One region of the Stutzerimonas decontaminans genome, then DNA from elsewhere that is predicted to be linked to it. Evidence: predicted binding sites of a transcription regulator. Region 1 holds the regulator's gene; each other region holds the start of a gene.

Region 1 (9,656 bases):
GGATTGCGTGTCCTGGATGGTGTCGCCATCCTTCAGCAACTCGTCATCACCGCCCACACTGATACCGACGTATTTCTCACCCAGCAGCCCGGCAGTCAGGATCGAGGCAGTGGAATCAGCCGGCAGGATGTTCACATCCTGCTGGATTTCCAGCGTCACCCGGCCGGTATAGCTGTCGCGATCCAGATCGATCGCGGTGACCTTGCCGATGGTCACGCCAGCCATGGTCACCTTGGATCGGACCGTTAAACCGGCAATATTGTCGAAGTAGGCATACAGCTTGTAAGTGTCGGCGCTGCCAACGCTCAGCCCGCTAACGCGCAGCGACAGCAGCAGCAGGGCCAGCAGGCCGGCAAGCAGGAACAGCCCGACACCCATTTCCAGTGTGCGGATACGCATCAGAAATCTCCAAACATCAACGCGGTCAAAATAAAATCGAGGCCGAGCACTGCCAGCGAGGCATACACCACGGTCCGGGTGGTGGCACGGCTAATCCCTTCGGAGGTCGGCTCGCAGTCATAGCCCTGGAATACGGCGATCCAGGTGACCACCAGCGCAAACACCACGCTCTTGATCACGCCGTTGAGCACATCCGAATGGAAGTCGACACTGTTCTGCATGTTGGCCCAGAACGAGCCTTCGTAGACGCCAAGCCAGTCCACCGCGACCATCGCCCCACCCCAGATGCCGACCACATTGAAGATCAGTGTCAGCAGCGGCAGCGATATGAAGCCCGCCCATAGACGCGGCGCGATGATGTACTTCAGTGGATCGACACCAATCATCTCCAGACTCGAAAGCTGCTCGGTCGATTTCATGTTGCCAATCTCGGCCGCCAGGGCCGAGCCGGCACGCCCCGCAAACAGCAACGCGGTCACCACCGGCCCGAGCTCTCGAAGCAACGTCAGCGCAACCATCTGCCCGACCGCCTGCTCCGAACCGTAACTACTGAGGATGTTGTAGCCCTGCAGCGCCAGCACCATGCCGATAAAAATGCCGGATACAACGACGATCGCCAGCGAAAGCACGCCGACCGAATACAGCTGTTTGACCAGCAGCGAGAAGCCGTTGCGCAGGCCGCTGCGACCAAACAGGGCATGCATTAGAAATATGGTCGAGCGCCCGAGCGCCGCCAGCACATCCAGACCGGCACGCCCCAACAGCACAACCCGATCCAACAAGGAACGCTTACGCATCGGTGCCTCCCAGCAGATCGTCGGCGTAGGCCGGCGCGGGAAAATGGAACGGCACCGGCCCATCAGCCGAACCCTTCATGAATTGCCGAATGCGCGGATTATCTGATTCCATCAAATCGGCCGGAGTGCCTTGCCCGAGCACCTCGGAGTCGCCGACTACATAGATGTAGTCGGCGATGGAGGCGGTTTCGGCCAAGTCGTGGGAAACCACGATACTGGTGATACCCAGCGCATCGTTGAGCAGACGAATAAGACGAACCAGTACACCCATGGCGATCGGATCCTGGCCGGCGAAGGGCTCGTCGTACATCAGGATCTGCGGGTCGAGCGCGATCGCCCGCGCCAGCGCGACACGCCGCTTCATGCCACCGGACAACTCGTCGGGCATCAGCTCGATGGCACCGCGCAGCCCCACCGCCTGCAGCTTCATCAGCACAATGTCGCGGATCATTTCGTCAGGCAGCTTGGTGTGCACCCGCAGCGGAAAAGCGACGTTCTCGAACACATCTAGATCGGTAAACAGCGCTCCGCTCTGGAACAGCACACCCATCTGCTTGCGCATATCGAACAACTCGCTGCGCGAGAGACTTGGCAGATTGTTACCGGCCACCCATACCTCGCCTTGCGAAGGCATCAGCTGAGCAGCGATCAGCCGCAGCAGAGTCGTCTTGCCGCACCCGGACGGCCCCATGATGGCCGTGACCTTCCCTCGCGGGATCGCGATGTCGACATTGTTGAAGATACTGCGCTCGCCGCGCTTGAAGGTCACTCCCTTCAGCTCGACCGCGTAGTCGTTGCTGGCGCTCATCTGGTCTCCTTGCATGCAGTCTGCGAAACAGACGGCTCCCGATGACGCCGGGATACTTTCTGCCTGACCGTTTTCGGGCGCGCACTATAGCACCGCCCCTATGGCCGCCCAACCGATGAGCGTTTCAGCAGATGACTAGCGACACGCCTGTTCAGCCAATGTTCAGCCAACGCTGATCAATTGGGTCATCTGCATCGGTATGTCGCCCGACCGACATTTTCCATCAGCCGCCCAGCGTTTCTCGCTATAATCGCCGCCTTTTAATCGGACGACCTCGCCAGCCATGAGCCAGAGCAGCCAATTGATCGAAACCGCGCAACGCACCATTCGCCTGGAAATCGAGGCAGTTGAGCAACTTAACGCCCGGATCAATGCGAGTTTCGTAGAAGCCTGCGAACTGATTCTGGCGTGCAAGGGGCGCGTCGTCGTGGTTGGCATGGGCAAGTCCGGCCACATCGGTCGCAAGATCGCCGCCACGCTGGCCAGCACTGGCACTGCTGCTTTTTTCGTGCACCCAGCCGAGGCCAGCCATGGCGACATGGGCATGATCACCCAGGATGACGTCGTGCTGGCCCTGTCCAACTCCGGCACCACCAGCGAGATCGTTACCCTGCTGCCGCTGATCAAGCGACTCGGCATCACCCTGATTAGCATGACCGGCAACCCGGGCTCCGTACTGGCCAAAGCCGCCGCGGTAAACCTCGATGCCAGCGTCAGCATCGAAGCTTGCCCGCTGAATCTCGCGCCGACCTCCTCCACCACTGCCAGCCTGGTGCTCGGCGATGCACTGGCTATCGCCCTGCTGGAGGCGCGTGGCTTCACGGCCGAAGACTTCGCCTTCTCCCACCCCGGCGGAGCGCTGGGCCGCCGCCTGCTACTGAAAGTCGAGCACGTGATGCACACCGGCGAGCGCCTGCCCAAAGTGCCGCGCGGCACCTCGCTACGCGACGCTCTGCTGGAAATGACGCAGAAAGGCCTGGGCATGACCGTGATCGTCGAAACGGACGGCAGACTGGCCGGAATCTTCACCGATGGCGACCTGCGCCGCGCGCTCGACAAGGGTGTGGATGTGCGCCAGACCAGCATCGATGAGGTCATGACCGTGCACGGCAAGACCGCTAATGCCGAAATGCTCGCAGCCGAGGCGCTGAAGATCATGGAAGACCACAAGATCAGCTCTCTGGTCGTGATCGACGATAAGGAGCTGCCGGTCGGCGCTCTGAACATGCACGACCTGCTGCGCGCGGGGGTGATGTAATGCACGAGCACCTGCTGCAACGCGCCCGCGACATCCGCCTGGCGATTTTCGATGTGGATGGCGTCCTGACCGACGGCCGCCTGTATTTCCTCACCGATGGTAGCGAGTTCAAGACGTTCAACACGCTGGACGGGCACGGCATCAAGATGCTGATCAATTCGGGCGTGCGCACCGCGATCATCAGCGGACGCAAGACCCCCGTGGTAGAGCGTCGAGCGCAGAACCTTGGCATCCAGCACCTCTATCAAGGGCGCGAGGACAAGCTGGTCGTGCTCGACGAGCTATTGGCCGAGCTTGGCCTGAGCTACTCTGAGGTGGCCTATCTCGGTGATGATCTGCCCGACCTGCCGGTTATACGCCGCGTAGGCCTCGGCATGGCCGTGGCCAGCGCCGACATCTTTGTGCGTGAACATGCCCATGGCGTAACGCAGGCCCGTGGTGGCGAAGGCGCGGCGCGCGAGTTCTGCGAACTGATCATGCGCGCACAGGGCACCCTGGCCGCCGCGCAAAACGCATATCTGTAGGGGGCTGCATGCTTCGCAAAATGCGCTTCGCTGTCCTGCTGACGCTGATCGCCGCTCTGCTGGTGGCGGTCGGCTACTGGAACATCCGCCCGGAAAGCTTCATGCAGGAGCCGCCCGTCTCCAGCGGCGAAACGCCTGACATCGATTTCTATGTAATCAATTCGCGCACGGTGCAGTATCAACCAGACGGCAAGCGCAACTACGAACTGACGGCAGACAAGCTCGAGCACATCAAGGCCAGCGATATCAGCCTGCTGACCAAGCCCGACCTGATGTCCTATCGCGGCACCGAGCTGCCCTGGCACGTGCGAAGCGAGCGCGGCGAAGTATCGGCCGAGGGCGATGAGGTCTTGCTGATCGACAAGGTTCGGGTCGAGCGCACCGATGCCAAAGGCCGCCCGACGATCCTTACCACCAGCCGCCTGACGGTGTGGCCGGACAAGGATTATGCCGAGACCAACCAAGCCGTTAGAATCGAGGCCGCCAACGGCGTGACCACCGCAACCGGCATGAAAGCGTATCTGGATGACGGCAGGATGCTCCTGCTGTCCAACGTAAGAGGCCAGCATGAGCTGCGTTAAGACTCTCCCCCTCCTGCTCGGTTTGAGCGCATTCTGGCTCAGCGCCAGCGCCTGGGCGCTTCCCGAGGATCGTGAACAGCCAATCCGCGTGCAGGCCGACTCCGCCGAACTCGACGACCGACAGGGTGTAGCGGTATATCGTGGCGACGTGGTCATCACCCAGGGCACGATGAAGATTACCGGCGACACAGTGACCATCACCCAGAACAGCAGCGGCGATGTCGAAGTATTTACCTCTATCGGCAAGCCAGCGTATTACGAGCAGAAACCTGCAGTGGACAAGGAAATCGTCAAGGCCTATGGCCTGACCATCCAGTACTTTGCAGCCAACGAGCGCATCGTGCTGATCGACCAGGCCAAGGTGGTTCAGGAAGGCAACACCTTCGAAGGCGAGAAGATCGTCTATGACACCCGCCGCCAGATCGTCAACGCTGGCCGCGCCACCAATGCCGACGTCACCACACCGCGGCCGCGCGTCGACATGGTGATCCAGCCACGCAAACGCGACCAGGCCGCGGAGCAGCCCGAGTAATGGCCGTCCTCAAAGCCCAGCATTTGGCCAAGAGCTACAAGAGTCGTCAGGTCGTGCGCGACGTCAGCCTGTCCATCGAGAGCGGGCAAATTGTCGGCCTGCTCGGCCCGAACGGCGCCGGTAAGACCACCTGTTTCTATATGATCGTTGGCCTGGTAAACGCCGATCAGGGCCGCGTGCTGATCGATCAGAACGACGTCACGCACCTGCCAATGCATGGGCGCGCCCGCGCCGGCATCGGCTACCTGCCACAGGAAGCGTCGATCTTTCGCAAGCTGTCGGTCGCCGACAACATCATGGCGATTCTCGAGACGCGCAAGGATCTGGACCGCAGCGGCCGCCAGCAGGCTCTAGAAGGCCTGCTGCAGGAGTTTCACATCAACCATATCCGCGACAGCCTCGGCATGAGCCTGTCTGGCGGCGAACGTCGCCGGGTGGAGATCGCCCGAGCGCTGGCCACCGCGCCGAAGTTCATCTTGCTCGACGAGCCATTCGCCGGAGTTGACCCGATCTCCGTCGGCGATATCAAGCAGATCATCCATCACCTCAAGGCCAAGGGCATCGGCGTGCTGATCACCGACCACAATGTCCGTGAAACGCTGGATATCTGCGAAACAGCCTACATCGTCAATGACGGACAACTGATCGCCGAAGGCGACGCACAGACCATCCTCAGTAATCAGCTGGTCAAGGAAGTCTATCTGGGCCACGAATTCCGTCTCTAAGACGGTTTTTTTGCTCGGCTCGGCAAATCGGCTCTAGGCAAAGGCTTCGCCGGCAGGCATATAATTTGCTTTCGCCGGCGCCTGGCGCGCGGCATGTCGGAATGGGCGCGGTTGCGCCGGCATAAAAGGTTCGAAGTCCTCTGCCATGAAACCATCGCTAGTCCTGAAGATGGGCCAGCAGCTGACGATGACACCGCAGCTGCAACAGGCCATACGGCTCCTCCAGCTATCCACCCTCGATCTGCAACAGGAGATCCAGGAGGCGCTGGACTCCAATCCCATGCTCGAGCGTGAAGAAGACGGCGACGACTTCGACAGCTCCGATCCAATGGCCGAGGCTGTCGATCGGCCGGGCGATACCGGCATGGAGAAGAGCAGCAGCCAGGAAAGCACCTACGAGGAGCCCTCGCATAGCGGTGAGAGCGCCGAGGACGGCGATTGGGGTGAGCGCATCCCCAGCGAGCTGCCGGTCGACACGGCCTGGGAAGACATCTACCAGACCAGCGCCAGCAGCCTGCCCAGCAACGATGACGACGAGTGGGACTTCACCAGCCGTACGTCGAGCGGCATCAGCTTGCAGAGCCACCTGCTGTGGCAACTCAACCTAGCGCCCATGAGCGACACCGACCGACTGATCGCGACCACGCTGATCGACTGCATAAACGATCAGGGCTATCTCGAAGAATCCCTGCAGGAAATCGTCGACTCGTTCGACCCGGAGCTGGAAATCGAACTCGACGAGGTTGAGGTCGTCCTGCGTCGCATCCAGCAGTTCGAACCGGCCGGCATAGGCGCCCGCGACTTGCGCGAATGCCTGCTACTGCAACTGCGCCAGCTACCTGAGCAGACGCCTTGGCTGAGCGAAGCCCAGCGCCTGGTCAGCGATTACCTGGACGTGCTTGGCAGCCGCGACTACAGCCTGCTGATGCGACGGATGAAGATCAAGGAAGACGACCTGCGCCAGGTCATCGAACTGATCCAGAGCCTGAACCCACGCCCAGGCTCGCAGATCGAGGCAAGCGAACCGGAGTACGTGGTGCCCGACGTGATCGTGCGCAAGCACAACGATCGCTGGCTGGTCGAACTGAACCAGGAAGCCATGCCACGCCTGCGGGTCAACGCGCAGTACGCCGGCTTCGTCAAACGCGCCGATTCCAGCGCCGACAACACCTTCATGCGCAACCAGTTGCAGGAGGCCCGCTGGTTCATCAAGAGCCTGCTCAGCCGCAACGAAACACTGATGAAGGTGGCCACCCAGATCGTCGAGCACCAGCGGGCCTTCCTGGAGCATGGCGACGAAGCGATGAAACCACTGGTACTGCACGACATTGCAGAAGCGGTGGGGATGCATGAATCGACCATTTCTCGTGTAACGACGCAGAAATACATGCACACGCCGCGGGGCATCTACGAACTCAAATACTTCTTCTCCAGCCACGTCAGCACGGCTGAAGGCGGCGAATGCTCGTCCACCGCAATCCGCGCGATCATCAAGAAGCTGGTCGCCGCGGAAAACCAGAAAAAGCCGTTGAGCGACAGCAAGATCGCTGGTTTACTGGAAGCGCAGGGCATCCAGGTGGCCCGCCGTACAGTTGCGAAATACCGTGAGTCGCTCGGTATCGCACCGTCCAGCGAGCGCAAACGTTTGCTGTGATCGGCCCCTGGTCGAACTGTCCCGGCGGCAGGCCCAATCAGCCTGCTTTTCGCACAAGGCAAAGGAGATAGCAGTATGCAAGTCAACATCAGCGGTGTTCATCTGGAAGTAACCGACGCCCTGCGTGACTACATCGAGGAGAAATTCGACCGGCTTGCTCGCCACTTTGACCGCATCATCAGTGTTCAGGTGATTCTGCAGGTCGAGAAGCTCAAGCAGAAAGCCGAGGCAACCCTGCACGTCGCCGGCCGTGAAGTAGTGGCCATTGCCGATCATGAAGACATGTACGCTGCCGTCGACCTGCTGGTCGACAAGCTCGATCGCCAGCTGATCAAGCACAAGGAGAAGCAGCTCGACCACACTCAGGGCGCTGTCACCCGCTGACTCCACTATGATCCGACTCGAAAACATCCTTACCCCCGGACGTTCCCTGGTGAACGTCCCGGGTGGTAGCAAGAAACGCGTTCTGGAGCAGATCGCCAAGGTGATCGCCCAAGACCTTATCGATCTCGATTCCCAGACCATCTTCGAAAACCTGATCGCCCGGGAGAAGCTGGGCTCCACCGGCTTCGGCAACGGAATCGCTATTCCGCATTGCCGTATGGTCGGTTGTAACGCTCCGCTGAGTGCCGTCCTGCGCCTGGAGACGCCTGTCGATTTCGATGCCATCGACGGGGCTCCGGTGGACCTGCTCTTCGTTCTGCTGGTACCGGAAGCAGCTACCGACGAACATCTTGAGCTGTTGCGCCAGATCGCCAGCATGCTCGACCGCGAAGATGTGCGCCAACGCTTGCGTGAAGCGCCAACCAACCAAAGCCTCTATCAGGTCGTAGTCGACGTGCAGAACGGGGCCTGACGAAATGGGCAATCGATGCGGCTGATCATCGTAAGTGGGCGCTCAGGCTCGGGTAAAAGTACCGCGCTGAATGTGCTCGAAGACAACGGTTTCTACTGCATCGACAACCTGCCTGCCGGGCTGCTGCCGGAACTTGCCGAGCGCGCCCTGTTGCATACCGAGCTACTGCATCCGCAGGTCGCCGTATCGATCGATGCGCGCAACCTGCCCAGCCAGCTCAAGCGCTTTCCGGAACTGCTCGAAGAAGTCCGCGCCCGGCACATCCTCTGCGATGTGCTCTATCTGGACGCCGATGACGAAACCCTGCTCAAGCGCTTCTCGGAAACCCGGCGCCGTCACCCACTGACCAACGAAACCCGCTCGTTGGCCGAAGCGATCCACGATGAGGAGCTGCTGCTGGCTGCGATCATCGATCACGCCGATCTGAAGATCGATACCACGCACCTGAACCTCTACCAACTGCGTGACGTGCTCAAGCTGCGCCTGCTCAACAAACCGGAGCCGGGCACAGCTTTTCTGATCGAGTCGTTCGGGTTCAAGCGAGGCATGCCCGTCGACGCCGATCTGGTCTTCGACGTGCGCTGCCTGCCCAACCCGTACTGGAAAGCCGAATTACGCGACTTCTCTGGACTCGACCAACCCGTGGTGGACTACCTCGCTGCTCAGGCCGATGTGGAGGAAATGTTTCAGGACATCCACGCCTATCTGAGCAAATGGTTGCCGCGGTTTGCCGCCAGCAACCGAGCCTACGTTACCATCGCCATTGGCTGCACCGGCGGGCATCACCGCTCGGTCTACCTGGCCGAACGCTTGGGCCAGGCCCTCAGAGAACCGCTGAAGAACCTGCAGGTCCGTCATCGGGACCTCGCTTAGGAATACCTGCCCAATGCCCGCCCGCGAAGTAACCATCATCAACAAACTCGGCCTGCATGCTCGTGCTGCGGCCAAGTTCGTCGCCGTAGCCAACCGCTTCCCCTGCACGATCCGCGTGGGCCGGTGCCCGGAAACACTGGTTGACGGAAAGAGCATCATGGCCGTCATGATGCTTGCGGCAAGCCAGGGCACCTCGGTGCATCTGCTCACTGAAGGTGAGCAGGAAGACGATGCCCTGAATGCCCTGATCGAGCTGATCGACGACTACTTCGAAGAGGGCGAGTAAAGACCGGGCGCGGACCTTAATCGCCGCGCACCGCGCCTACCTCACTTGCCAGCAACCATCATCCGCTCGATCAGCACTGAGCCGGTTCGGACATTACCGCGCGTTTCCACATCGCAGCCCACCGCGACGATCTGACGGAACATGTCGCGCAGGTTGCCTGCGATGGTCACCTCCTGCACCGGGAACTGGATCTCGCCATTCTCGACCCAGTAGCCACCAGCACCACGCGAATAATCGCCGGTGACCAGGTTCAGTCCCTGGCCCATCAGTTCAGTCACCAACAGACCACGCCCCATGCGGCGGATGAGCGCCGCCTGATCCTCGTCACCGTGACTGACGAACAGGTTATGCACGCCTCCGGCG
Region 2 (9,656 bases), 930 kb from region 1:
GCGCCTCTGCAACAGTCATCTGCGACTGTCTGTAGCAGTCGATAGCAGCCGGCGGCTCCGCCAGCCACGCCAGCCGATTTGCCGCCTACCCTGGAAGAAGCGAAACGATGGATCACCGTGAATCGATAATCGCGCTGCGACAGTTCCTGTCCACCCAGATCCTGGGCCAGGAGCGACTGATCGAACGCCTGCTGATCGCCCTGCTCGCCGACGGCCACATGCTCGTCGAAGGTGCTCCGGGCCTGGCCAAGACACGTGCCATCAAGGAACTGGCCGAAGGTCTGGAAGCCGAGTTCCATCGCATCCAGTTCACCCCCGACCTGCTGCCCGCCGACATCACCGGCACGGAAATCTACCGGCCGGAAACCGGCAGTTTCGTCTTCCAGCAGGGGCCGATCTTCCACAACCTGGTGCTCGCTGACGAAATCAACCGCGCACCGGCCAAGGTGCAGTCGGCACTGCTCGAAGCGATGGCCGAGCGGCAGGTCAGCGTCGGACGGAGCACTTACGATCTGCCCCCGCTGTTCCTGGTGATGGCAACGCAGAACCCGATCGAGCAGGAGGGCACCTACCCGCTGCCCGAAGCACAGCTGGACCGCTTCCTGTTGCACGTGAAGATCGGCTTCCCCGACGCTTCCGTGGAGCGCCGCATCCTTCAGCAGGCCAGGGGCGAAGCCATCAACGGCGAAGCTGCGCCGGAACACCGTGTCAGTCAGCAGGCGATATTCGCCGCACGCAAGGACATTCTCGGCCTGTACATGGCGGACGCCGTGGAGGAGTACCTGGTGCAGCTGGTCATGGCCACCCGCACACCCGCCAAGTTCGACGCCGAGTTGGCCGAGTGGATCGCCTATGGCGCGAGTCCGCGCGGCTCTATCTCGCTGGACCGCTGCGCTCGCGCTCATGCCTGGCTGGCTGGGCGCGATTTCGTCAGCCCCGAGGATATTCAGGCGATGCTCTTCGACGTATTGCGTCACCGCCTGATCCTTTCCTTCGAAGCAGAAGCGGCCGGGATCGACCAGGACCGTGTGATCCAGCGCATTCTCGACGTGGTCGCGGTGGCCTGATGCAACCGCAGGCTTCCGGCAGCCGGCAGCCGAACGAGCAGGACGCCGGGATCAGGGTGAGCCTGGCCGAGCTGATCGATATGCGCCATCGGGTCCGTGAAGTGCCCATCTTTTCCACGCCCCATCGTCGCAGCCCGCTGGTGGGTTTGCATCATTCCAAGCTGCGCGGGCGTGGCGTGGATTTCGACCAAGTGCGTGTTTATCAGGCCGGCGATGATGTGCGCACCATCGACTGGCGAGTCACCGCGCGCACCCAGGAGCCGCATACCAAACTTTTCCACGAAGAACGCGAGCGCCCGATCTACATCGTCGTCGAGCAGAGTCCACGCCTGTTCTTCGGCAGCGGCCGCCTGCTCAAGTCGGTGCTGGCAGCCCAGGCCGCAGCACTGATTGGCTGGGCAGCGCTCAGCCACAACGACCGGGTCGGCGGCCTGGTATTCGGCAGCGAACAGCAAGAGATCAAGCCTCGGCGCAGCAAGCAGAGCCTGCTGCAGCTGCTCGATCGCGTCACGCAAGCCAACAACCGCCTGCACCCGGAGAGCCCGCTCGACACGGAAGCCTTCAGCATGGCGCTGCGCAGGACGCGCGAAGTGTTACGCCCCGGCAGCCTGTCGGTAATTCTCTGCGACGAGCGAACCCTGACCGATGCCGCCGAACAGCAGCTAAGCCTGCTGGCACGGCATGTCGATCTGCTGTTGCTGCCGCTGTTCGACCCGCTGGATCACGCTCTGCCTGCCGCGGGCCTGCTGCGCTTCAGCGAAGGCAACGCACGGCTGGAACTGGACACCCATGACGCAGCCCTGCGTCAGCGCTACCGGGAGATGGGAGAAGCACGCGGTGCGCGTTGGCAACGCCTGGCCGATCGCCTACGGGTGCCACTGATGCCACTCGACACCCAGCATGACCTGGTCGAACAGTTACGCGAGCATCTGAGCGTCCGGCATCCGAGTGCACGACCATGAACCCGCTCGACGAACTGGCCCCCCTGATCAACCCGGAACCTGTCCACTGGTGGCCCCCTGCGCCGGGCTGGTGGCTGCTCGGGTTGTTGCTGCTCTGCGTGTTTGCGGCTTTCTGGCGTTTTCGCCATCAGCTGATCCGGCGTAAACCTCGTGCTCAGCCAGAGGCGCCGCTGGACCCAGAGCGTCAGGAGGCACTGATCGAGCTGTCTCGCCTGAGCAAGCCTTACGGCAGCCAGCCGGCCAGCCAATGGCTGCAGCAGCTCAATGGGCTGCTCAAGCGCCTGTGCCGCATCCGTTATCCCGACGACCACCCGCACACGCTCAGCGGGCGAGCCTGGCTAGCCTTTCTCGACAGCCGCTGTCCGGCTGCCGGACTGACGCGCTGGATGATCCTGGTCGAAGGCGCCTATCGGGCCGAGTGCCGGCTCGACGACAAGGCCATCGACGGCCTGGAACAATCCGTCGATATCTGGATTCGCAAGCATGTTTGAACTGGCCTGGCCCTGGATCTTGGTGCTGCTGCCATTGCCCTGGCTGCTGCGCGCACTGCTGCCGCCGGCGGACAGTGGCGAAGCCGCCTTGAAGGTCAGCTTTCTAGACGAACTGCAGCAGCTGTCCGGTCGCCGTGCTCGCGTCGCCCTGCCCGCCTGGCGCCAGCAATTGCCCTACCTGACCATCTGGTTGCTGCTGCTGTTTGCCGCCGCTCGCCCGCAGTGGCTCGGTGAACCGCTACCACTGCCCACCAGTGGCCGCGATCTGCTGCTGGCCGTGGATGTTTCCGGCTCGATGGATTACCCCGATATGCAATGGCAAGGCGAGGAGCTGACACGCCTGGAGCTGGTCAAGGTGCTGCTGGGGGACTTCATCGAACAGCGCCACGGCGATCGCGTCGGCCTGATCCTGTTCGGCAGCAAGGCCTACCTGCAGGCCCCGCTGACCTTCGACCGCCGCACCGTAAGGGTTTGGCTGGACGAGGCGCGGGTCGGCATTGCCGGCAGCAACACCGCCATCGGCGATGCCATCGGCCTGGCGGTGAAACGCCTGCGGGACCGTCCAGCGAACAGCCGTGTGCTGGTGCTGATCACCGATGGCGCCAGCAACGGCGGCGAGATCGAGCCGCTGCTGGCGGCATCCCTGGCCGCCGATGAAGGCGTACGCATCCACACCATCGGCATTGGCGCTGTTCCAGAGGAAGGCGGCGTGCTCAGCCGCTTCGGCTTCAACCCGGGTCTGGATCTGGACGAGCCCACCCTTCGCGCCATCGCCGAACAGACCGGCGGGGAGTACTTTCGCGCCGCCACCAGCGCAGAGCTGAAGGCGATCGGCGCTACACTGGATCGGCTCGAACCAGCCGCTCAGCAACCGACCCAGGCGCGCATCGCCGAAGCGCTTTACGTCTGGCCGTTGTCGGCGGCGCTGCTGATCAGCCTGCTGATGGTGGCGGCCAGCCTGTGGAGCGCGCAGCTGCAACGGCTGGCATGGCGGCGGGAGCAGCGCCGATGAACGAACTGCTGCCCCACCTACTGCGGCCCTACTGGCTGATCGTCCTGCCCCTGCTGATCTGGTTGCTGTGGCGGCTCTGGCATCGTCAGTTGCAGATCGGCCGCTGGCAGCGCCTGCTCCCGGAAGCCTTTCATGCTGCCCTGCTGACCCGCGGCCGGCTGCGCCACAGTCGCCTGCCCTGGCTGGTGCTTGGCCTTGCCTGGCTGTTGGCCGTCATCGCATTGCTCGGCCCCAGCTGGCAGCGCTTCGAGCAACCCAGCGTGAAGCGCAGCGATCCGCTGGTGGTGCTGCTGGAACTGACCCCCCCGATGCTCGCCGGCGACGTTCCACCCACGCGCCTCGAGCAGGCCAAGCGCAAACTGCTGGATCTGCTGGAGCGGCGACAGGATGTACAGACCGCCGTCGTGGTATTCGCCGGCAGCGCCCACACCGTGGTGCCACTGTCCGACGACCTGGCAACCACTCGCAATCTGCTGGATGCCTTGCATCCGGCGCTGATGCCCGAGCCCGGCCAACGTGCAGACCTCGCTGTCGCCAAGGGTCTCGCCCTGCTCGAGCAGGCGGGGCTGGGCCGGGGGCGTTTGCTGCTGATCGGCAGCAGTCTGGACGAGCACGAACGCAGCGCCATCGGCACCTTGATGCAAGGGCGCGGCGAGCGCCTGCTGATTCTCGGCGTCGGCACCGAACAGGGCGCGCCGATTGCCGGAGAGAGCGGCAGCTTTCTCAAGGACGCCCAGGGCGCAATCCTGATCCCGCGTCTGGATAACGCACGGCTGCAGCGCCTGGCCACAGAACTGGGCGGACGCTACCAACAGGCACGCCTGGGGGACGACGATCTCGCAGCGCTCGGCCTGTTCGATAAGGCCGGATCGCTGCAGCACGACGACGAAATGACCCGTCTGGAAGCCTGGCTCGACCAGGGCCATTGGCTGCTTCTGCCATTGCTTCTGCTTGCTGCCCTTGCTGGCCGCCGCGGCTGGCTGTTCTGCCTGCCGCTTCTGCTGTTGCAGCCGCAACCGGCCAGCGCGCTGGAGCTGGACGACCTCTGGCTGCGGCGCGATCAGCAGGGCCAGCGCCTGCTCGAGGCACAACAGCCGGCCGAGGCGGCCGAGCGCTTCGTCGATCACCGCTGGCGGGCAACCGCCCTCTACCAGGCCGGTGACTATGCCGGCGCCGCAGAGCTGTTCGCCGCAGGCGATACGGCTGTCGACCACTACAATCGCGGCAACGCCCTGGCCCGCGGCAACGAGCTCGAGGCCGCCATCGATGCGTACGACCAGGCACTCGAACTGCAACCCGATCTGCAGCCGGCACAACGCAACAAGGCACTAATCGAAGAGCTGCTACGCCGCCGTGAGGAACAGTCTGAGTCCGAGCAAGATCAGGATCAGCAGGCCGAGCAGACCGAAGAATCCCTGCCGCAGCCGCAGCCACAGCGGCTGCAGGAACCAGGCTCGACCAGCTCACCTTCGCCTGACGACGCCGAGGGCGAACCGGATCGTGAGGCCAGTGGCGCGGCGCAGCCTTCGGCGAGCGAAACGACTTCAGAATCGCAAGGACAGGATGCCGCTGCAGCGCTGGCGCAGCACGAGGCGCTTCCCGAGCAGGAGCGGCAACAGGCGATGGAACAATGGCTGCGACAGATTCCGGATAACCCCGGCGAGCTGCTGCGGCGAAAATTTCTCTACGAACAACGCAAGCACCAGGAAACCAGTCGATGATGCGCCTGATGGCCTTTGTTCTGCTCAGCATCCTTGCCGGCCAGGCTGCTGCAGTCGGTCTTTTTGCCCGAGTCGACCGCACCCAGCTGAGCATCGACGAAACCCTCGAGCTAAGCCTGGAAAGCCAAGGTGGAGCAGTGTTCGGCAAGCCCGACCTGCAGCCGCTGGATGAGCTATTCGAGGTCTTCGATACCCGCCAGGTCAACCAGCTCTCCAGCAGCAACGGCGAGGCGCGTGCGATCACCCGCTGGTTGATCACCCTGCGTCCGAAGCAAACCGGCTATGTGGTCATTCCGCCACTGCAGCTGGGCGACTGGCGCAGCGAGCCGATCACCCTGCTCGTCCAAGAGTCGTTGAAAAGCAGCGAAGGCGATCAACTGGCACCGATCTTCATCGATGCCAGCGTCGATCAGGAAAGTGTTTATGTGCAGGCACAGGTGATTCTCACGCTGCGCATCTACCATTCGGTTTCGCTTTACGATGACAGCACGCTGTCGCCCCTGCAGATGCCCGAAGCACTGGTGGAGCGCCTCGGTGAACCGCGCACCTACGAGAAAACCATCAACGGGATACGCCATGGCGTCATCGAGGTGCGCTATGCCCTGTTTCCACAGAAATCCGGTGAGCTGACGATCCCTGCCCAGCTGTTCAGCGCCACTACCGTGACCAAAGGCAGCAACTCGCTGTTTGGCTCGCGCTCGGGGCGTTCGACCCAGGTCCGCTCGCCGAGCATCCCGCTCAAGGTCAAGGCCAAGCCGGCCGATTATCCCGCCGGCGCCCCCTGGCTGCCGGCAAGCAGTCTGACCCTGGTAGAAGCCTGGAGCCCGGAGCCGGACCAGGCGAAAGCCGGCGAATCGCTCACTCGCAGCCTGCTGCTCAAGGCCGAGGGCCTGACCAGCACGCAGCTGCCCGCCATCGGTTCTGCGCAGAGCGCCGAGTTGCGACGCTATCCGGATCAACCAAGCCTGGCGAACGAAGTCAGCGGCGGCGGGCTGGTCGGGAGTCGCGAGCAGCGCGAGGCGCTGATCCCCACGCGCAGCGGCACGCTGCAGCTGCCTGCACTGGAAGTGGTCTGGTGGAATACCGTTGAGGATCGCCTCGAACGCACCACGCTGGACGAGCGCACCCTGAGCGTCGCCGACAACCCGAATCTCGTGCCGCCCCCTGCGGAGATGCCCGCCGCGGCACCGGTGCCGGTCGACCAGCCAGCCATCTGGCCCTGGCAACTGAGCACCGCGCTCTTTGCATTCACCACGCTCATCGGTTTCGGCCTCTGGTCACGTGCACGGCGACAGCCAGCCGTGCAACGCGCGTTGCAACCCGGCCCGACCCCGCGCAGCCTGCTCGATGACCTGCGTCGCGCCTGCCAGGCCAACGATTCCCAGGCCACTCGCCAGGCACTGGACGCCTGGGCGCGGCAGCAGCCGGAGACGCTGGCGGACATGGCCGCGCGCTTCGTGCCGCTGTCCGATGCACTGGACGGTCTCAACGGTGCGCTGTATAGCGAAGCCGGACAACGTTGGCAGGGCGAGGCCCTATGGCAGGCAATCCAAGCATTACCTCCAGCGACCAGTCCCAGCGTCGAACAGGACCAGAGCGCCCTCCCACCACTCTATCCGCGCTGACCAAACGCTTCCTGACTGGCCACAATCACGCCACCAACCGACGCGGTGCATGCTCACCGCGCCGCGCACCATTTTCACGCTGGCATATCGCTTGCTTCAGGCTGGGCATAGTCCACCTCCTGAGAGGTGGCGCTGTTCATTGAACGGTGCCGCGTACCTCGCAATCGAAAGGCCCATACAGCATGACCGAACCCTCCACGCCGCACCGCCACGATGCACTGGCCTGGGTCGCCGGCAGTGATGCACCGGAAAAGAGCTCGGTCAATCTCGGCTTCCTTCCCCTCACCGACGCCGCATCGCTGATCGTCGCTGCTACCCAGGGCTTCGCCCAGCCATTCGGCCTGACACTCAACCTGCAGCGACAGAGCTCCTGGTCGGCCCTGCGCGACAAACTGATCGGCGGTGAACTGGACGCAGCCCACAGCTTGTATGGGCTGATCTATGCCGTGCACCTGGGCATTGGCGGTAGCCCGGCGACCGACATGGCAGTGCTCATGGGCCTCGCGCAGAACGGCCAAAGCATCAACCTGTCGGCGTCGCTGAAAGCCGCAGGCGTGACCGATCCGGAGGCGTTACGCAAAAGCGTGCGCCAAAGCGGTGCACGCCTGACCCTAGCGCACACCTTTCCCACCGGCACCCATGCGCTTTGGCTCTACTACTGGCTGGCCGCCAACGGCATTCATCCGTTGCGGGATGTGCGGACGCTGGTCCTGCCGCCGTCGCAGATGGTGGCGTACCTGCAGGCCGGACGCATCGACGGTTTCTGCGCCGGCGAGCCCTGGGGCGCGCAAGCGATTGCCGAAGGGGTCGGTTTCACCCTGGCGACCAGTCAGTCGATCTGGCCGGATCATCCGGAGAAGGTACTCGGCTGCACCCGGGCATTCGTCGAGCAGTACCCCAACACGGCCCGTGCGCTGGTGATGGCCGTACTCGAGGCAAGCCGCTTCATCGACCAGAGCCGGGAAAACCGCCGCAGCACGGCACAGCTGATCGCCGGGCGCGAGTACGTCGACGCGCCATTGGCGGCGATCGAATCACGCTTCCTCGGCGAGTATGAGGATGGATTGGGCAACGTCTGGAACGACGAACACCCACTGCGTTTCTTCGCCGGTGGCGCGGCAAACGTGCCCTACCTGTCCGACGGTCTCTGGTTCATCACGCAACTGCGGCGCTGGGGCCTTTTACGCCAGGACCCGGACTACCAGCAGGTTGCACAGCAGGTGCAGCAGATCGAGCTGTATCGACAGGCTGCCGAAACGCTGGGTATCACCGTGCCGGAGTCGCCCATGCGCAGCGCCACGTTGATGGATGGCAAGACCTGGGACGGCACCGAGCCAGCAGCCTATGCCCGCAGTTTCACCTTGCATGCCATGGCCGACCAGGCCGCGGAAACCGCACTTTGATCATGGGACCAAGCATGTTGCGCATCCTGCTGATCGACGACACCCCGCGAAAGATCGGGCGTCTGAAAAGCGCGCTGATCGAGGCTGGCTTCGAAGTCATCGACGAGTCCGGCCTGAGCATCGACCTGCCAGAACGGGTCGAGGCCATCCGCCCTGATGTGGTGCTGATCGATACCGACTCACCCGGCCGCGATGTGCTGGAACAAGTGGTGTTGGTGAGCCGCGACCAACCGAGACCCATCGTCATGTTCACCGACGATAGCGACCCGGGAGCCATGCGCCAGGCCATCCGCGCCGGAGTCAGCGCCTATATCGTCGAAGGCATACAGGCCCAGCGACTCAAGCCGATCCTCGATGTAGCGATGGCGCGCTTCGAGACCGACCAGGCGATTCGCGCGCAGTTACAGGCCCGCGAGCAGCAACTCGCCGAGCGCAAGCGCATCGAGCTGGCCAAGGGCATGCTGATGAAGATGCGCGACTGCAAGGAGGAAGAGGCCTATACATTGATGCGCCGCCAGGCGATGAGCCGGCAGCAGAAGCTGATCCAGGTCGCCGAACAGATCATCGCCATGAACGAGTTGCTTGGGCAGTGATCCGCCCGCCCGCCGTGCATCACTCAACCAAACATCGCTCCCGCAAGCGGTCACCTGACCTGGGCGTACGACACAGCGCTAGAATGCGCGCCTTCTATCGATAACCGAGCGACCCATGGCGCGCCTGAATCTACAGTTCCCGGAAGACCAGTACTGCTTTTCCACTCAGCTCACCGTGCGAATCACCGACATCAACGCGGGTAACCATCTGGCCAACGATTCGATGATCTCGATGATTTCCGAGGCGCGGGCGCGCTTCCTGTTCGCCTACGGCGTTGCCGAAACCCGTCAGGACGGGGCTGGCATCATCGTTACCGACCTGGCCACGACCTACAAAGCCGAAGCCCATGCCCGTGATGCGCTGCTGTTCGAAGTCGGCGTGATGGATTTCAACAAGTACGGCGGCGACATCATCTTCCGCATCACCCGTCCAGCCGACGGCACGCTCATCGCCATGGCCAAGTCCGGTTTCGTGTTCTACGACTACGCCCAAAGCCGCGTCGTCGCCATGCCCGAGTCGTTCGCCAGCAAGTTTCCGCGGGTCAACCGGCTCGACTAGGGGCGCTTTCCGAGGTCTGCAGCAACCGCTGGACATCCTCCCGATGGCATAGCTCGGTGCCCGGACGCATCACGGTCGCGGCACCAGCGGCGATGCCCCGGCGTACCGCATCCTGCAACGTGCGCCCCTCGGCCAATGCCAGCACGATGGCACCGAGCATGCTGTCGCCCGCTCCAACCGCGCTGATCACCGGGACATCCGGTGATGGCAGCCGCTCCAACGC
Region 3 (9,656 bases), 1.7 Mb from region 1:
GGCATGGCATAGGCGCGCGGGCGAACCTCGTAGATGAAATCCGGCTCGCCATCATGGGTGATTTCGAAGCGCAGGCGCCGGTCATCGCCTTCGCTGATCTCGACCACATATCCCTGCTTGCGCATTTCCTCGGCGATGTCGTCGTAGGCCGGGCGCACCACTTCGGTGATGAAGCGCACCACATGGGCGCGCCGCGGGAACAACATCAACGTGCGCAGTCGGCGCTGCCAGCCACCCGCGCTGCGCGGCGCGCTGGGCGAGGTGCTCAGGGCCTGGTAGCGCAGCCCCTGCTTGGTCGCGTCCAGGCGCAGCGCCTTGAGCAGGCCCCACATCGAGCAGAGCAGGGCAATGGTGAAGGGCAGGGCACTGGCGATGGTGGCGGTCTGCAATGCGGTCAGACCATCCGCCAGCAGCAGCGCGATGGCCACGCCGCCCATGGAAACGGCCCAGAAGATCCGTTGCCATACAGGCGTGCCCTGCTGCCCGCCGGAGGCGAGCATGTCCACCACCAGCGCGCCGGAGTCCGCCGAAGTGACGAAGAACACCACCACCATGATGATGGCGATCAGCGAGATGAGCGCCGAGAACGGGAAGTGCTCGAGGAAGGCGAACAGGGCCAGCGAGCTGTCGCGTTCGATCGCTTCGCCAAGGCTGGTCACGTGCTCCCAGAGAATCATGTGAATCGCGGTGTCACCAAACACGGTCATCCACAGCAGGGTGAAGGCGGTCGGTACCAGCAGTACGCCGGCGACGAACTCGCGGATCGTCCGGCCGCGCGAGATACGCGCGATGAACAGCCCGACGAAGGGCGACCAGGCCAGCCACCAGCCCCAGTAGAACAGCGTCCAGCCGCCGATCCAGTCGTTCGGCTCGTAGGCGTAGAGGTTGAAGGTCTTGTCGACGATGTCTGACAGGTAGCTGCCAGTGTTCTGCACGAACGTCTGCAGGATGAACACCGTCGGCCCGGCAACGAGCACCATCAGCAACAACAGTGCTGCCAGCGTCAGGTTCAGCTCGGACAGCCGGCGCACGCCCTTGTCCAGTCCGGTAACCACTGAAACCGTGGCCAGCAGCGTGGTGGCGATGATCAGGCCGATCTGCACCGGCACGGAGATCGGCAGGCCATAGAGGTGGTTCAGGCCGGTGTTGATCTGGGTGACGCCCAGGCCCAGCGACGTGGCGACCCCGAGTACGGTACCGATGATGGCGAAGATATCCACGGCATGGCCGATCGGCCCGTAGATGCGCTCGCCGATCAGCGGATAGAGCGCCGAGCGCAACGTCAGCGGCAGACCGTGGCGATAGGCGAAGTAGGCCAGGATCATCGCCACGATGGCGTAGATCGACCAGGCATGCAGGCCCCAGTGGAAGAAGGTGATCTTCATCGCTTCGCGCGCAGCGAGCGTGGTGCCGCCTTCGCCGGTCGGTGGTGAGAGAAAGTGCATCACTGGCTCGGCGACACCGAAGAACATCAGACCGATGCCCATGCCTGCGGAGAACAGCATGGCAAACCAGGTCAGTGCGCTGTAGTCCGGCTCGCTGTGATCCGGGCCGAGCTTGATGTCGCCGTAGCGACTGAACGCCAGCAGCACCACCATCAGCAGGATGAGTGCGACAGCGAGAATGTAGAGCCAGCTGACATTGGCGATGATCCAGGCCTGGGTGTCGCCAAACAGGGTTTGGGCGTGGCTCTGGAATGCGACGCTGTAGATCACCAGCGCCAGGATGATGACTGCCGAGCCATAGAAGACCGGGGCGTTGAGGTGGGAAGACGAGGGCTGTTTTGCCTCCATGCTGCGCTCCTTCGGGTTGTGTCTGGGGAGTGGCCGCCTGTGGCGAAAGCCAGCCAATTTAACACAGACCGCGAAAGGCGCCGGTTGTCCGCGGCCGATTGCTGCCAGTCGGAGCTCGGTCTAGAGCAGGTTCATTCTTGGCTGGCAGGCCGATATTGCAGGGCTTCAGCGAGGTGCTGGCGGCTGATGCTCGCAGCCTGTTCCAGGTCGGCAAGGGTGCGCGCCACCTTGAGCAGGCGGTGCGCCGCACGCAGCGACAGCGTCAGCCGCTCGCAGGCGCGTTCCAGCCAGACCTGATCCTCCGCTATCAGCTGGCAATGGTGGCGCAGGCCGGCGAGGTCGAGAAAGGCATTGGCGCAGCCTTGGCGGGCCAGTTGCAGCTGCCGCGCCTGGGCCACCTGGGCGGCCAGAACGGCACTGCTTTGCCCCATTTGCGGCGGGGCGTTGAGCGCCGTGGCCTCGCGCGCCACGGTCAGGTGGAGGTCGATGCGGTCAAGCAGGGGGCCGGAGAGCTTGTTGCGATAGCGCTGGATCTGATCCGGCGTGCAGCGGCAGCGGCCGTTGGGATCACCGAGATAGCCGCACGGGCAGGGGTTCATCGCCGCCACCAGCTGGAAGCGCGCAGGAAAGCGCACCTTGTCGCGCGCCCGGGCAATCACGATATGTCCCGACTCCAGCGGTTCACGCAGGACCTCGAGCACCTTGCGGTCGAACTCCGGCAGCTCGTCGAGGAACAGCACGCCCTGATGCGCCAGGGTGATCTCGCCCGGCTGCGGCCGGCTACCACCGCCAACCAGTGCCGGGCCGGATGCACTGTGATGGGGCTGACGAAAGGGCCGTTGCGGCCAATGCTCCAGGGGGCTGTGGCTGGCCACCGAGTGGATGGCGGCCACCTCCAGCGCCTCCTGTTCGTCCAGCGGTGGCAAGAGGCCGGGCAAGCGGCTGGCCAGCAGCGTCTTGCCGGTGCCTGGCGGCCCGGAAAAAAGCAGATTATGCGCCCCGGCCGCAGCGATCAGCAGGCCGCGTTTGGCCGCCTGCTGCCCTTGGACCTCGGCCAAGTCCGGGTAGGGCTGAACCTGCCGCAGCAGGCCTTGCGCCACATAGGGCTGCAAAGGCGTGACGCCATTGAAGTGCGCAGCGACCTCGAGCAGGTGCTCGGCCGCATACACGGTGAGTCCGGAAGCGAGGCTGGCTTCTTCGGCGTTGGCCCGCGGCACCAGCAGGGCGCGCCCGGCAGCACGAGCGGCGAGGGCGGCTGGCAGCACGCCCTGGACCGGACGCAAGGCACCGGACAGTGCCAGCTCGCCGAGGCATTCCAAACCGTCCAGTCGCTCGGCCGGCAGCTGACTGCTGGCGGCGAGGATGCCCAGGGCGATGGACAGGTCGAAGCGACCACCGTCCTTGGGCAGGTCGGCGGGTGCGAGGTTGAGGGTGATGCGTCGTGCGGGGAAATCGAAGCCGGAGGTCAGGATGGCGCTGCGTACGCGATCCTTGCTTTCCTTGACCGCGGTTTCCGGCAGGCCGACCAGGGTCAGCGCTGGTAGACCGTTGGCCAAATGGGCTTCGACGGTCACCGAAGGTGCTTCGACGCCGATCTGCGCTCGGCTATGAACTATGGCCAGGGACATCCGATCACTCCTTTGATCGTGTCGCGGCCCGGTCTGTCAGGACGCGGGCGGCGTGAGCTTTTCTTCCAGTTCGGCAACCTTGGCTTCGAGCGCCTCCAGGCGAGCGCGGGTGCGTGCGAGCACCACCATCTGGCTATCGAATTCATCGCGGCTGACAACGTCGAGCTTGTTCAGCGCACCCTGCACTACGCCCTTGAGCTGGGCTTCGAACTCACCACGCGGCAGCGGCGTCTCGCCGTTGAACAGGCGCGAGGCCTGGGAGCCGATGGCATCTAGAAAAGCTTTTGGCGGCAACATGGAATACACCTGTCGTTGAACGGGGCGCAGTGTAGCACGGCGCCTTTTTCGTCTTTCCGGCGAGGCGTGCACAGAAAATGAGCAGCTCGTGGTGCGTCGATGCACCAATTGAGTGCGTTGCGCGCTCTGAACCGTTCGTCGGCCGTAGTTGGCGGGCGGCTAACCCGCGAAACAACGGGGCTCGCGTAAAGCTGGCATTGATTCTGCTTTGTCCCTGGCGACGCATGCACCACCCGGTTGCGATGCGCGAACGATTCGAGACGCTTTGTCGGAGAGGTTGGTGGTGTCGGTCCGCTGCCGGCTGCAAGCCGGAGCGTTACAAGAGCCAGACACTGAGCTTAGACTTGAGCCGGGTTCGTACTTCTGGGGCAAGTCCACCTAAAACGGGAGAAGTTTTCATGAAACTAGTCACTGCCATCATCAAGCCGTTCAAGCTGGACGACGTGCGCGAGTCGCTGTCGGAAATTGGCGTACAGGGCATCACCGTCACCGAAGTCAAAGGCTTCGGTCGCCAGAAGGGTCACACTGAGCTGTATCGCGGTGCCGAATACGTTGTCGACTTCCTGCCGAAGGTGAAGATCGACGTAGCCATCGCCGACGATCAGCTCGATCGCGTGATCGAGGCCATCACCAAGGCGGCCAACACCGGCAAGATCGGTGACGGCAAGATCTTCGTGGTCAACCTGGAACAGGCCATCCGCATCCGTACCGGCGAAACCGATACCGACGCGATTTAAGCGGCACCTCCGAACCCCCACGCCCCAGGAGTAAAACCATGACTCTGCGAAAATTCGCAGGGCTAGGAGCCCTTTTGTCTCTGATCAGCCCAGGCCTGGCCCTGGCGCAGGAGGCAACGCTGGATTCAGGCGACACGGCATGGATGCTGACGGCCACTGCGCTGGTGCTGTTCATGACCATCCCTGGGCTGGCGCTGTTCTACGGTGGCATGGTCCGCTCGAAGAACATTCTCTCGGTGATGATGCAGTGCTTTGCGGTCACCGGCCTGATGAGCATCCTCTGGATGGTCTACGGCTACAGCCTCGCGTTCGATACCACCGGTATGGAAGCGGGGGTAACCAACTTCAATTCCTTCGTCGGTGGCCTGGATCGCGCTTTGCTGAGCGGTCTGACACCCGACAGCCTGGTCGGCGCCTTCCCGGAAAGCGTCTTCATCACCTTCCAGATGACCTTTGCCATCATCACCCCGGCGCTCATCGTCGGCGCATTCGCCGAACGCATGAAATTCTCCGCGATGCTGGTGTTCATGGGCGTCTGGTTCACCCTGGTCTATGCGCCGATCGCGCACATGGTCTGGGGTGGCGACGGCGGCCTGATGTGGGACTGGGGCGTGCTCGATTTCGCTGGCGGCACTGTGGTGCACATCAATGCCGGTATTGCCGGTCTGGTGGCCTGCCTGGTGCTCGGCAAGCGCAAGGGCTATCCGACCACGCCGATGGCACCGCACAACCTGGGCCTGACTCTGGTCGGTGCCGCGATGCTCTGGGTCGGCTGGTTCGGCTTCAATGCGGGCTCGGCCATCGCCGCCAATGGAACCGCGGGCATGGCCATGCTGGTGACCCAGATCGCTACCGCAGCCGCGGCGCTGGGCTGGATGTTCGCCGAGTGGATCGGTCACGGCAAACCCAGCGCGCTGGGCATCGCTTCGGGCGTGGTTGCCGGTCTGGTCGCCATCACGCCGGCCGCCGGCACCGTGGGCCCGATGGGCGCGCTGGTCATCGGCCTGGTCTCCGGGGTGGTCTGCTTCTTCTGCGCCACCAGCCTGAAACGCAAGCTTGGCTACGACGACTCGCTGGATGCCTTCGGCGTGCACGGTATCGGCGGCATCGTCGGTGCGCTGCTCACTGGCGTCTTCGCCGCACCGATGCTGGGCGGTTTTGGCGAGGTGGAGAACATCGGCCTGCAACTGTGGATTCAGTTCAAGGGCGTGCTCTTCACCGTGGTGTACACCGCCATCGTCACCTACCTGATCCTCAAGGCGATCGATCTGGTGATGGGGCTGCGGGTCAACGAGGAGCAGGAAACCATCGGTCTCGACCTCAGCCTGCATAACGAACGCGGCTACAACCTGTAACCCATTTCAGCGCAGACCCCGGAGCCAACCCGGGGCCAACCCAAAAGCGGCGCAGATCACCGGAGCGGTATGCGGTGGCTTGCGGACCGAATAGCGCACACAGCGCGACAGCAAGAGGTGACACATGGATAGCACTGCATTGATACCCGTTCAGTACGGACTCGATACCTTCTACTTCGTGATCTGCGGAGCGCTGGTGATGTGGATGGCGGCGGGTTTCGCCATGCTCGAAGCCGGTCTGGTCCGAGCGAAGAACACCGCCGAGATCCTCACCAAGAACATCGTGCTCTACGCGTTGGCGTCGATCATGTATCTGCTGGTCGGCTACTACATCATGTACTCCAGCCCGGAAGGCGGCATCCTGCCGAGCCTGGGCTTCCTGATCGGTGACGAGCATGCGGCCGACCTGGTCGCCGCCGGCGGTGAGGACGCGCCTTACTACTCCGCGCGTGCCGACTTCTTCTTCCAGATCGTGTTCGCCGCGACCTGCATGTCGGTGGTTTCCGGCGCGGTGGCCGAGCGCATGAAGCTCTGGGCCTTCATCGCTTTCGCAGTGGTGATGACCGGCTTCATCTACCCGATCCAGGGCTTCTGGAAGTGGGGCGGCGGCTTCCTCGATGCTGCCGGCTTCCTCGACTTCGCCGGTTCCGGTGTGGTGCACATGGCCGGTGCGGCCGCGGCCCTGGCCGGTGTCCTGCTACTCGGTGCGCGCAAGGGCAAGTACGGTCCGAATGGTCAGATCAATGCCATTCCGGGTGCCAACATGCCGCTGGCGACACTCGGCGCCTTCATCCTGTGGATGGGCTGGTTCGGCTTCAACGGTGGCTCGCAGCTGAAGATGAGCACCATCGAGGACGCCAATGCCGTTGCTCAGGTCTTCGTCAATACCAACATGGGCGCCGCTGGTGGCCTGATCGCCGCGCTGATCACTGCGCGTCTGCTGTTCGGCAAGTCCGATCTGACCATGGTGCTCAACGGCGCGCTGGCCGGTCTGGTGGCGATCACCGCCGAGCCGCTGACGCCGAGCGCCCTGCAGGCGACGCTGATCGGCGGCGTCGGTGGTGTACTGGTGGTGTTCAGCATCCTCGGCCTGGACAAGCTCAAGCTCGATGACCCGGTCGGTGCCATCTCGGTACACGGTGTCGCCGGTATGTGGGGGCTGCTGGCCGTGCCGCTGACCAACGCCGATGCTACCTTCGGTGCTCAGTTGCTGGGCCTGGTGTCGATCTTCCTCTGGGTGTTCATCGCCAGCCTGATCGTCTGGGGCATCATCAAGGCGGTGATGGGCCTGCGTGTCAGTGAGGAAGAGGAATACGAAGGCGTGGACGTGGTCGAGTGCGGTCTGGAAGCCTATCCGGAGTTCACTCGCCAGTAACGATTTGCTGCTACATGACAAGGGCGCCTTTTGGCGCCCTTTGTTTTTTTTGGCGCCACGCTAGAATGCGCGCGACCAGCCGTTGAACATGAGCCTTCGAACATGTGGCAACAGACCCTGATCACCTTGCGCGCGCGACCACGTGGCTTCCACCTGATCACCGACGAGCTGCTCGCCGCATTGCCGGAACTGCGGCAATGTCAGGTCGGTCTGTTACACCTGTGGCTGCGGCATACCTCGGCGTCGCTGACGATCAACGAGAATGCCGATGCGGCGGTACGGCGTGACTTCGAGCGCTTCTTCAATCGCCTGGTGCCGCAGGGTGAGGGAGGCTACGAGCATGACTACGAAGGGCCGGACGATCTGCCGGCGCATTTCAAGGCCAGCCTGCTCGGCTGCCAGTTGAGCCTGCCGGTCAGTGAGGGTCGCCTGGCGCTCGGCACTTGGCAGGGCATCTATCTCGGGGAGCACCGTGACCAGGGTGGGGCGCGGCAGATAGTGGCAACGCTGCATGGGACGGCAAGTTGAATTTTTTTTGGCGGTGTCGGTCTTTCGGCATCGCTGGGCTATAACTTACTCCGCTTTGGCTAGGCCATGAGGTTGAACATGAGCGACGAAGAACTAGAACAAGACGATCTGGACGTTAGCGACGAGGAGGACGGGGAGGAGCTGAGCGCCGCCGACGAGGGCGACGACAGCCTCGACGACGAAGGCACCGACAGCGAGCGTGCCACACCGGCGAAAAAGACCAAGGCCAAGGCCGTCGAACCTGACGAGCTGCCGAGCCTGGAAGCCAAGCAGAAAGAGCGCGAGGCGCTGGCGCGGGCCATGGAGGAATTCCTGGCGCGTGGTGGTCAGGTGCAGGAAGTCGAACCCAATGTGGTCGCCGACCCGCCGAAGAAGCCGGATAGCAAATACGGCAGCCGTCCTATCTGAAACGGCACGGAAGAATTGCGATAAGCCCGCCTGCAAAGCGGGCTTTTTCGCATATGGCGGAAGGCTTCTCGCTCAGGCGCCGCGCCAGCCAAGCAGCAGCTTGGGCAGCTCGGCCAGGCTCTGGATTTGCGCGTCGGGATGGTAATCGTGTGGCCAGTCAACCCGCTTGGGGTTGAACCAGATCGCCCGTAGCCCGGCTTGCTGGGCGCCAGCGATATCGTCCAGCGCGTGATCGCCTATGTGCACGGCCTGCTCCGGACGTGCGTCGCCCAGGCGCAGGGCCTGCTGAAAGGGATGCGGATCGGGCTTGCCGACCCCCAGCTCTTCGGCGCACAGGGTGAACTGGAAGTAGTCGGCCAGGCCCAGGCGGCGCACGTCGGCATTGCCGTTGGTGATCACGCCAAGGGTGTAGTGATTGGCGAGAAATTCCAGGGTCGGTTGCACGTCCGGGAAAATCTGCACTTCATGGCGCGCGTCGAGAAATACCTGAAAGGCCCGTTCGGCCAGTTCTCCCGCTTCATCGGCGGGATAGCCGGCATCGTGCAGCGCGTGCTGCAGGATGCGCCGGCGCAGCTCGCTGATGCGGTGGCGTAGCGCCGGTTCCTGTTCGATCAGCATGCGGCGGATAGCGCCCAGTGCCTCGACGGGAAATTCGCCCAGGCGCGGCGCATGCACGCCCAGCCAGTCGCGCAGGGCGGTTTCGGCGCTCTGGATGGCCGGCGTGGTTTCCCAGAAGGTGTCGTCCAGGTCGAAGGTGATCAGGCGAATGCTCATGTGTCGGTGTCCTGCTTGCGCTTGGCGCGCGGATGCGCCTGATCGTAGACCTTGGCCAGGTGCTGAAAGTCCAGATGGGTGTAGATCTGCGTGGTGCCGATATCGGCATGGCCGAGCAGCTCCTGCACCGAGCGCAGGTCCTGCGACGATTCCAGCAGATGGCTGGCGAAGCTGTGACGCAACATGTGCGGATGCAGGTGTTGGCCGAGCTCGCGCACACCGGCCTCACGCACTCGTAGCTGCACGGCCCGCGCGCCGAGGCGACGGCCCTGCTGGCCGATGAATACCGCCCCATCGGCCGGGTTGGCCAGCGCGCGTATTGGCAACCAGGCCTGCAGGGCCTCGCGTGCCTTGCGTCCGACCGGCAGCTCGCGCACCTTGTTGCCTTTGCCGAGCACTCGCACCATCCCCGCCGGCAGGTCGAGCTGATCAAGGTTCAGGCCGACCAGTTCCGACAGCCGCAGGCCGGATGAATAGAACAGCTCGAGCATGGCCTGATCGCGCAGGCCGATGAAATCGTCCTCGACGCCACCCTCGAGCAGCTGCATGGCCCGATCGGTATCCAGCAGCTTCGGTAGACGGCGTTCGCCTTTCGGTGCGGACAGGCCGGCCGCCGGATCGTGCTGGCAGATGCCTTCCTGATTCAGATAGCGATAGAAACCACGTACCGATGACAGCAGGCGGGCCAGGCTGCGGCTGGACTGGCCCAGGCGATGCAGCTCGCCAACCAGCTGGCGCAGGTGTCGACCCTGCAGCGCGGT

What was found. The regulator sigma-54, encoded in region 1, starts transcription at its own class of promoters, with help from an activator protein. The targets are predictions, from matches to a motif close to ANTGGCATNNANNTTGCTNT.
Region 2: a site for sigma-54 is predicted at 6,957-6,976, ahead of UIB01_RS09060 (CmpA/NrtA family ABC transporter substrate-binding protein). Genes of this name have one in related genera too.
Region 3: a site for sigma-54 is predicted at 3,909-3,928, ahead of glnK (P-II family nitrogen regulator). Genes of this name have one in related genera too.

The regions. Positions count from the first base shown of each region.
Region 1 covers NZ_CP007509.1:996,902-1,006,557, reverse strand. The annotation lists gene mlaD (outer membrane lipid asymmetry maintenance protein MlaD) at 1-399, opposite strand, end outside; gene mlaE (lipid asymmetry maintenance ABC transporter permease subunit MlaE) at 399-1,196, opposite strand; gene UIB01_RS04595 (ATP-binding cassette domain-containing protein) at 1,189-2,004, opposite strand; gene UIB01_RS04590 (KpsF/GutQ family sugar-phosphate isomerase) at 2,288-3,262, shown strand; gene UIB01_RS04585 (KdsC family phosphatase) at 3,262-3,786, shown strand; gene lptC (LPS export ABC transporter periplasmic protein LptC) at 3,795-4,367, shown strand; gene lptA (lipopolysaccharide transport periplasmic protein LptA) at 4,354-4,899, shown strand; gene lptB (LPS export ABC transporter ATP-binding protein) at 4,899-5,624, shown strand; gene UIB01_RS04565 (RNA polymerase factor sigma-54) at 5,770-7,278, shown strand; gene hpf (ribosome hibernation-promoting factor, HPF/YfiA family) at 7,354-7,662, shown strand; gene ptsN (PTS IIA-like nitrogen regulatory protein PtsN) at 7,670-8,134, shown strand; gene rapZ (RNase adapter RapZ) at 8,150-9,007, shown strand; gene UIB01_RS04545 (HPr family phosphocarrier protein) at 9,021-9,293, shown strand; gene pmbA (metalloprotease PmbA) at 9,335-9,656, opposite strand, start outside.
Region 2 covers NZ_CP007509.1:1,925,078-1,934,733, reverse strand. The annotation lists gene UIB01_RS09090 (AAA family ATPase) at 108-1,067, shown strand; gene UIB01_RS09085 (DUF58 domain-containing protein) at 1,067-2,029, shown strand; gene UIB01_RS09080 (DUF4381 domain-containing protein) at 2,026-2,520, shown strand; gene UIB01_RS09075 (vWA domain-containing protein) at 2,513-3,532, shown strand; gene UIB01_RS09070 (VWA domain-containing protein) at 3,529-5,253, shown strand; gene UIB01_RS09065 (BatD family protein) at 5,250-6,878, shown strand; gene UIB01_RS09060 (CmpA/NrtA family ABC transporter substrate-binding protein) at 7,061-8,281, shown strand; gene UIB01_RS09055 (ANTAR domain-containing response regulator) at 8,296-8,874, shown strand; gene UIB01_RS09050 (thioesterase family protein) at 8,990-9,433, shown strand; gene UIB01_RS09045 (1-phosphofructokinase family hexose kinase) at 9,417-9,656, opposite strand, start outside.
Region 3 covers NZ_CP007509.1:4,019,310-4,028,965, reverse strand. The annotation lists gene betT (choline BCCT transporter BetT) at 1-1,793, opposite strand, end outside; gene UIB01_RS18680 (YifB family Mg chelatase-like AAA ATPase) at 1,925-3,421, opposite strand; gene UIB01_RS18675 (accessory factor UbiK family protein) at 3,458-3,718, opposite strand; gene glnK (P-II family nitrogen regulator) at 4,117-4,455, shown strand; gene UIB01_RS18665 (ammonium transporter) at 4,494-5,810, shown strand; gene UIB01_RS18660 (ammonium transporter) at 5,935-7,185, shown strand; gene UIB01_RS18655 (secondary thiamine-phosphate synthase enzyme YjbQ) at 7,288-7,713, shown strand; gene sutA (dormancy-specific transcriptional regulator SutA) at 7,792-8,121, shown strand; gene UIB01_RS18645 (HAD family hydrolase) at 8,194-8,895, opposite strand; gene xerC (tyrosine recombinase XerC) at 8,892-9,656, opposite strand, start outside.